Regions from separate parts of the Paenibacillus sp. JNUCC31 genome, predicted to be linked through region 2. Evidence: riboswitches for the same ligand, from Rfam matches in the RefSeq annotation. Region 2 holds a riboswitch; the other holds the start of a gene.
The links. Region 2 has a riboswitch for ZMP and ZTP ahead of JNUCC31_RS11770 (TIGR01440 family protein). Riboswitches for the same ligand answer to the same signal wherever they lie in the genome.
Positions count from the first base shown of each region.

Region 1 (4,423 bases), 3.3 Mb from region 2:
ATTCAAGGATCAGCGCCTGCGATACCGGTCGATCCAAAAACTCACTCGGATTATCCATGTCTTCTTCCAGATCGAACAATTTCATTTATACATCCTCCTCTTCTACGTAGCCTGCCCTCGCAATACAGTCCACTTCTGCTCAGCTGGCGTTCTTTTCCGACTTCTTGGCGCTTTGTCGAAATATCCCATATGAAGAATGCCAACAAATCTTTCATCCTCGCGCAGTCCAATCCCTTGGAAAAATCCTTCATGCTGAATCATGGACTCTGTATCCCACAGCATTCCTAACCCTTGTTCCCAGCCCAGCAGCTGGAAGCTCTGCATCGTCCCGCAGGCAGCCGCATAATTGCGGTCATTGGTCAGACGATCCGGTCCTACAGTCGACATAACAATGGCATGAGCAGGAATATCGCTAAACCTCTTTTTAAAAACATCCAGCAGTTTTCCCGGAATCAGCTTCCCCAACTTGCTCTGCGACATCTGTTCCAGCATGCAATCCACCAGCCGTTTGCGTGCTTCGGGAGTTCCGGCATATACCACACGCCACGAGCCAGCTTCAACAAATGGTTGAAGCCGTGTGGCCTTGCGCAGCAATTCAACAACTAACTCCTGTTCAACCGGCTTGGAATTACATTTACGAATACTCCTGCGTTCCCTGATCAATTCCGCCAGACTCAAATACTTCACTCTCCTTCGTTTTACCTGGATTCAATATTTATACTGCTGTCTTGAAGAAATCGATGGATTACTTTTAGCTCCGTTTCCGAATATTTGTCCAAATTACGATAGAAATGTTCAGCCTCATGTACATGCAGACGTTCATGCAGTTCAAATATCTTTTTGCCTTGCGCTGACAACCGGAAATAGCTCTCCTTCTTGTTGTCATTCATTTTCGTGAGTTTGACGAATCCTTCCTCCAGCAGTTTCTTGCCAATTTTGGTGATACTTGCTTTGGACAAATTCATCGCCTCGGCAATGCCCGTGTTGTTAATAGGTTCATGCTTGCCAATGCAATCGATCATATGAACCGCGGTCAAATGCTGGGGGATTTTCTCGATGCTTTCACGCTGGGCGATACTTAGAAAATGCTCGATTTCCGTATCCTTGTGATGCTCATATACATGTAATAAACGGATAAATTGGTCATAAAGCAACTGTTTTGTTCGATCTTTTGAATCCATCCTTCTTTCACTCCTTATTTACTGATAAACAAAAAAAACCTTTTAAATTCAGGTTTGAATTACGAATTCCAATAAATATTGTTTAATTGTTAACAATATAGCATGAATGATAATGGTTATCAACTACATTTACCATGATTAAAATTTTTTCGCTGACAACGGGTCTGCTCATTTGCCAAACTATTGAACATTTCTTCTTTTTCAAGTACTATCTATCTAAACAATTCAAACGACCATATGTAACTGGCGAACACGGTGAACCGTGAGGGAGCATATTGGTTTTGTAATAAGCCGTACGCCTGGGCAGAGGTAAGGAATATTTATTTCCTTGCCTCTTTTTTATGTTGAAAGGGCGATGTGAGATATGAGTACAGACAAACTGATTTTGAATGGACAAACGGTAGCGGATTTTATGAAGGAAGACATGGCCTCAAAGGTTGCCATTCTTAAGAAAAGAGGCATCCAGCCTTGTCTCGCGACGATTTTGGTCGGAGATGATCCTTCCTCAGCGACCTATGTGCGAATGAAAGGAAATGCTTGTGCTCGCATTGGTGTGCATTCCATTAAGGTCGTTCTTTCTGCGGACACCACCACAGAGGAATTGATTCAAGAGATTAACAAGCTAAATGATGACCCTTCCGTACACGGCATTTTGCTCCAGCACCCTGTCCCGAATCATATCGATGAAAGAGCAGCTTTTGATACCATCAGTATCGAGAAAGACGTTGACGGTGTAACGACCCTCGGTTTTGCACTTAATGCTTTTGGAGAAGCCGAATTTCCTTCCTGCACACCACAGGCTATTATGCGTATTCTGGATTTCTACAATATTCAAATCGAGGGCAAACATGCGGTGGTCATTGGAAGAAGTCCAATTCTGGGCAAGCCTGTATCAGCCATGCTGCTTAACCGGAATGCAACGGTGACGACCTGCCACTCCAAAACCATGAATCTGGAAGAAATCGTGAAGCTTGGCGATATCATTATTGCAGCCGTGGGCAAACCGCTCTTTGTTAAAGGAGAATGGATTAAATCTGGTGCTGTCGTTATCGATGCAGGTTATAACAAAGGAAATGTCGGAGATGTGGACTATGATACTTGCTTTGCTCCTTCTTCAGCAATTACACCAGTACCGGGCGGCGTTGGCCCTGTGACCATTGCGACGCTCATTGAACATACGATTAAGTCAGCATTTAAAACAATCTGAAGATGCATAAAATGAACTATTAAAAATAGGTCCTTCCATTTGGAGGGGCCTTTTGCTTTGAATATTTCCGAATCAGACAAGCACTCCAAAATGAATTTCTCAATCCATAAACACTAATGAACGGTTAAGATTGAAAATAAGAAAATATAGAGATCTTTTTTTCTCTTTTTACAAACGGACCATATCTATATTATTATGAGCAAGGCTCTTGGGAAGGAGATAAACATCAATTGAAACCTTTAGTACAGCTCCTGCATTTTGGTTATCATCAGGCGATGAGTTGCATTTTTCCTGTGGCAATCTTTGGAACGTTGGCCCTTTCTAGCGTAATTCAGATACCCTTTCTCTATCGCTATGATGCCATTCTGCTTGTATTATTAGCAGTGCAATACCTTATGTACCGCAGCGGATTGGAAACACGTGATGAAATCAAAGTTATATGTATATTTCACGTGATTGGATTGGTACTGGAGATGTATAAAGTATGGATGGGATCCTGGTCATACCCTGAGCCTGGTTTTACCAAGCTTTTTGGCGTCCCCCTTTATAGTGGATTTATGTATGCAAGTGTAGCAAGCTTTATGTGTCAAATATGGCGCAGATTGCGTATGGACATGACTGGTTGGCCTGGGTTCGCGTCTTCGGTTCTGTTAGGCGGAGCCATCTACATCAATTTTTTCACACATCATTTCATTCCCGATTTTCGTTGGTGGCTTACTGCGCTTGTATTTATAGTATTTAGGAAAACATGGATTATCTACCGGGTACGATTAACTACCTATCGAATGCCGTTAACACTCGCTTTTATCATCGTAGGTTTTTTCATCTGGACCGCTGAAAATATAGCCACATTTTTTAATGGCTGGAAATACCCTGACCAGCATGACTCGTGGCAACTGGTCAGTTTTAGCAAGATCAGCTCGTGGTTCCTACTGGTCATTATTAGTGTGATCATTGTTGCACAACTGAAATATGTCAAAGCTAATCGTAGATAGTTTTATTGGCAATAGCAAAAAAGGAACAACCTTTACACCATGGGTTGTTCCCTTTTTACTACACCTTCCTTAACTCTCTCCTAGAATCATGGAACCACTGTCATTCGGATCTGCAATTTGTTTATGGGTGATGAACTCTCCTTTATCGTTGAATCCCTTAATTACATAGGGGATCTTAGCTGACAAGGGCAAGAATACAAACCAGATTCTTTGTTCCGAGCCCACCTCCACCAGCTTAGCTTCGGAAACTATAGGCTTCCCGTTTTCCTTGATCTCGATGGTTATACGTTTAATAGATGGGTCTAATATTTGTCCGAACACCATCGGAAAAGGAGTCGTTCTCCACTATAGTCAGACACCGTACCGGCTTTTGCCAAGTCATCTCGCCCCGCTGTCTCAAGCTCTTTCAGATTATAATCAGAGGGCAGCGTTTCAACATCCACATAGTAGTCGGGGTTACCCTTGAAAGTGGATTGAAGCCCATAGTTCTAACCTATAAACTTATCCATATTCAGTATTTCCCCTTAGCTTATCGCTCTTGTAAAATATTGAAAAAGACCTCAAGGAGCGATGCGTCAATGAAACCTACGGTTAAGCAACTGTTCGATCGGATAGCCGAAGACTATGATGTACAGCGAAAACAGCTAATCCCTTGTTTTGATGAGTTTTATGGAATGGCTCTGGATCTGATGGAAAGCCCTCTAGAATCCCCGCGTATTCTCGATTTGGGCGCTGGCACGGGACTACTCTCCGGAATGCTGCTGCAAAAATACCCAAAAGCACAGCTAACTCTGGTAGACATTAGTGAAAAAATGCTTGAAGGAGCACGTCAAAGATTTAGAGATACTACCCAAGTGCAGTATGTCGTAGGGGATTATTCCAGACATGATTTTACCAGTTCCTACGATATGGTTATCTCCTCCCTCTCCATACATCATCTGAACCACGCTGACAAGAAAAACGTATTTTGTACTGTTCACGAACTGCTGGAATCTGGTGGGCTCTTCATTAACGCGGACCAGGTTCAGGGAAGAACAGTT
Region 1 covers NZ_CP062165.1:6,952,067-6,956,489, reverse strand. The annotation lists gene JNUCC31_RS30545 (nitroreductase family protein) at 1-85, opposite strand, end outside; gene JNUCC31_RS30540 (nitroreductase family protein) at 103-687, opposite strand; gene JNUCC31_RS30535 (MarR family transcriptional regulator) at 699-1,181, opposite strand; ZMP/ZTP riboswitch at 1,411-1,493, shown strand; gene JNUCC31_RS30530 (bifunctional 5,10-methylenetetrahydrofolate dehydrogenase/5,10-methenyltetrahydrofolate cyclohydrolase) at 1,546-2,388, shown strand; gene JNUCC31_RS30525 (DUF817 domain-containing protein) at 2,619-3,383, shown strand; gene JNUCC31_RS33645 (hypothetical protein) at 3,453-3,707, opposite strand; partial or broken gene JNUCC31_RS34225 (hypothetical protein) at 3,686-3,838, opposite strand; gene JNUCC31_RS30520 (class I SAM-dependent methyltransferase) at 3,962-4,423, shown strand, end outside.
Region 1: linked by a shared signal. The riboswitch ahead of JNUCC31_RS30530 (bifunctional 5,10-methylenetetrahydrofolate dehydrogenase/5,10-methenyltetrahydrofolate cyclohydrolase) and the one ahead of JNUCC31_RS11770 (TIGR01440 family protein) in region 2 are both predicted to bind ZMP and ZTP.

Region 2 (4,423 bases):
TGCCGTGTTCTCGCTGGGCGAAGCCAGCGAGCTGGAGGAAGCAGCGCACCGGCTGTACGCCGCGCTGCGCAGCTGCGATGAGCAGGGTGCCACATATATTGTGGCTGAGGCCTGCTCGCGCGAAGGGCTGGGAGCAGCCGTCATGAATCGGCTGCTCAAGGCGGCAGGTCACCGACTCATACAGGTCGGTAACGGATAGCTCCCCTTTTTCTATAATATCGCTAAGAATATTTCCTTCTGCATCCGTCCTCTAGCCACGACTAGTCATTCATTCGTTGAATGCCAGTCATGCCAAAAGACTTCTCCGGTCATGTTTATGTCCTTGTCCGCATATGGTGTACAAGAACCTTTACGTGACTTGGGGGTATGGGGATGTGGGATGTATCTGCCCATGTTGGGCAGTTAGTAACCATTTTGATAATGGCCGTCGCTCTCGGACTGGATGCTTTCTCACTCGGAATCGGGATTGGCATGAAAGGTATCCGTCTGCGAGACATATTGCGGATCAGTACCGTAACGGCCCTGTTTCACATCATCATGCCGCTCATCGGCATGTATACGGGCAAATACGTCAGTTCTTTGCTGGGTGACATCACCACGTATGCAGCTGGCGGTCTGTTGGTGTTGCTTGGTGCCCATATGATTCTGAATGCTTTTCGTGAGGGAGATACCAAGCTGGTGGATCATCGATCTTTGCTCGGTGTGATTTTGTTCTCGCTCAGTGTCAGTGTTGATTCATTTTCCGTTGGTGTCTCGCTCGGCATGTTCAGCAGTGATTTGGTGTTAACCGTGCTGGCTTTCGGTGTATGCGGCGGAGTGATGTCTGTTATGGGCCTGCTGTTGGGACGGCGTGTGAGCCAAAATATGGGGGACTACGGGGAAGCAGTCGGCGGCGCGATCTTGCTTGCTTTTGGACTTTTGTTTATATTTTAGAATACAACGTTAATGACGACTACAGCCAAGTACAGTCTTCAATATAGAGTTATAGGTTCACTTGATTAGATGGGTTTAGAACATGATTCGACAATATTTGCAAAATGGGGAGGCTAACACAATGAAACATATTTTGTTTGTATGTACAGGAAATACATGCCGCAGCCCCATGGCAGAGGGGCTTATGCGTAAACTGGCGTCTGAGAGGGGCATTCAAGTGGATGTTCGTTCTGCAGGCGTAGCCGCAACAACGGGCATGCCAATTTCTCACCACGCGGAGGCCGTATTGAGGGATCATAACGTTGAGGGGCCACCCCATTCGACGATGCTTAGTCCGAACCTAGTCGGCTGGGCGGACCTTATTCTAACGTTAACACGGAGCCATAAACAGCATGTTATGCAGGTTTTTCCCGACGCGGTGCACAAGACGTACACTTTGAAAGAATATGTGGAGAATGATGAGAGCGTCCTGAATGATCTTCAGGAATTGGACAGCCTGTTTGCCACATTGGAGATGAAACGTGCACTCGGTCAGGAGATCCTGGCGTCTGAGCGTGAGCGGGCGATTGAGATCAGGCAGCGCATTCCGAGCTTTGATATTTCGGACCCGTTTGGCGGCAGTCGCGATGATTACAATGTAGCCGCGGCAGAGATTCGGACTGCGCTCGACAGACTTTTGGACAAGTTAGATTAATTCGAGTCATTTTTTATAAAAAACGGACACAGGATGTAAATTACCCGTTGATTTTAGACGCAGGTTGTTTTATGATGAAGGGGAAAACAGGGATCCGGTGTAACTGGCGACGAAGTGGGCATAACCACGATGGAGCACCGGAACAAACGGCCGGTCGCCTGGGCAAAAGAGCAATTCTGCGATACCCGCAGACTGCTCTTTTTTTCGTCTTTCATCTGAATATTCGCTATAATAGTACCTGAAATGCCGTACAAGAATACGAAGGACAGCTAAGAGGAAGTCGGGCATGATTTTATCGGGAGGCGATAGGATGACTATTGAGTTGGATTCGGAACAACCCGGATTACATGAACAGACCGCATCCATTCTGCGTGAATTGGCGCTTGCCGGACAGCTTGGACATGGACAGATCGTTGTGATTGGTACCAGTACAAGTGAAGTCGCAGGCAAACGGATCGGTACAAGCGGTGCGATCGAAGTGGCGCAGCAGCTTCTTGCAGGTATATCCGAGGTGCAGCAGGAGTTCGGTTTTGATGTTGTATTCCAATGCTGTGAGCACCTGAACCGTGCTCTGGTGATGGAGCGTTCCTTGCTTACACGTCTTGGATTGACTGAGGTAGGTGCTGTACCTGTGCCAAAAGCAGGTGGCTCCATGGCATCCGCAGCGTATCGCTCACTGTCTGATCCATGTCTGGCTGAACATGTGCAGGCCCATGCGGGACTGGATATCGGGGAAACCATGATTGGCATGCATCTGCGGCATGTGGCGGTGCCTTTCCGAACAGCGCTCCGCTACATCGGGGATGCCCGTGTAACTACAGCATTGACTCGTCCCAAGTTGATTGGCGGCGAACGCGCAGTGTATCGTATGGAAGAGCAACCAGATTCGACATTTTGTGACTAACATATAAACCGAAACGATTGGTTACACTCCTGACTTCGATTGCATCACCATCTTTCGATCGCTGTTATCCCCAGATTTTTTTGAATCCCTTATATAAGGGGAAATCCGGTGATAAAGGCGAACGCTCTGCTTCTCCAGATTGGTGTTGCACTCTCCGTTTTCGTGTAAACATGATTTCGCTTTATAACTTCACTTATAAACTGGGAGGAATTTAATCATGGAACAATTGCGCAAGAATGACCCGGCAGTACTGGAAGCGATGAATCTTGAACTGAAACGTCAACAAAACAACATTGAGTTGATCGCATCCGAGAATATCGTAAGCGAAGCGGTTATCGAGGCTCTGGGATCTGTACTGACGAACAAGTACGCTGAAGGATATCCAGGTAAACGTTATTACGGTGGTTGTGAACATGTCGATATCGTTGAAGATATCGCACGTGACCGTGCCAAAGAATTGTTTGGAGCTGAACATGTCAATGTTCAACCTCACTCCGGTGCACAAGCGAACATGGCAGTATACCTTGCGGCTTTGAAACCTGGTGATACTGTGCTGGGTATGAACCTTGCGCATGGTGGACACCTCACTCATGGTAGCCCGGTTAACGCTTCCGGCTTGCTGTACAATTTCGTGGCTTATGGTGTACAAGAAGATACGTTCCTGATTGATTACGATGAAGTGCGCAAAGCAGCATTCAAACATCGTCCTCGCATGATCGTTGCAGGTGCAAGTGCATATCCGCGTACCATTGATTTTGAAAAGCTTGCTTCCATCGCCAATGATGTAGGTGCTTTGTTTATGGTGGATATGGCTCACATTGCAGGACTGGTGGCTGCCGGATTGCATCCAAGCCCGGTTCCACATGCGCATTTTGTAACAACAACAACACACAAAACGCTGCGTGGACCTCGTGGTGGTATGATTTTGTGCCGCAAAGCATGGGCAGCAGCCATTGATAAAGCCGTATTCCCGGGTTCCCAAGGTGGACCTCTGATGCACGTGATTGCTTCCAAAGCGGTAGCATTCGGTGAAGCGTTGCAGCCATCATTCAAAACGTATGCACAAAATGTCGTGAAAAATGCACAGGTTCTGGCTGAAACGCTGATTGCTGAAGGTTTGAACATCGTATCCGGCGGTACAGACAACCACTTGATGCTGATCGACACTCGCAGCGTAAACATCACAGGTAAGGAAGCCGAGCATGTACTCGATTCCATCGGCATTACCGTGAACAAAAATGCAATTCCGTTCGATCCAACCAGCCCGTTTGTAACGAGTGGTATCCGGATCGGTACACCTGCGGCCACTTCCCGTGGTATGAACGAAGAAGCAATGGTAGCGATTGGTAAAATCATTGCCAAAACATTGAAAAACCCTAAAGATGCAGCGAAATTGGATGAAGCTCGTGCGGAAGTGACGGCACTGACAGATCAATTCCCGCTCTACACTGACCTTAAATACTAAAAAATTTGCTCATGCTGTTTGTATTTGAGGTGTTCTTAATGTAAACATGCAGACGGAGCAAACCGAAAGAACCTGAAGAAGCGTAGCGCTCGCCTTTATCTCCGGAATTCCACCATTTATTAATGGATCAAAGAATTCTGGGGATAACAGCGATCAGAAGGTCATTCGGTTTGCGGAGCTTCATAAGTGTTTACAGATTTTTTTAACATTCAACTGACATAACAGCGAGAGAAAAAAGGACCGGATGACTCATTTTTCCGGTCCTATTTTTATAGGATTCGGTTTTCTGTAATGATTAGGTGCCCTTTGATGGTGTAATTCGGTGTAGGTGATGATATAATATACAGGATTTATCGGGCCTATGAATGGTGATTAGGCATATTTGGAAATGCTGAACATGAAGAACTTACCGGAGGGACAAATTAGA
Region 2 covers NZ_CP062165.1:2,699,662-2,704,084, reverse strand. The annotation lists gene JNUCC31_RS11785 (L-threonylcarbamoyladenylate synthase) at 1-199, shown strand, start outside; gene JNUCC31_RS11780 (manganese efflux pump MntP) at 373-933, shown strand; gene JNUCC31_RS11775 (low molecular weight protein arginine phosphatase) at 1,055-1,627, shown strand; ZMP/ZTP riboswitch at 1,717-1,798, shown strand; gene JNUCC31_RS11770 (TIGR01440 family protein) at 1,938-2,531, shown strand; gene JNUCC31_RS11765 (serine hydroxymethyltransferase) at 2,749-3,996, shown strand; gene upp (uracil phosphoribosyltransferase) at 4,423-4,423, shown strand, end outside.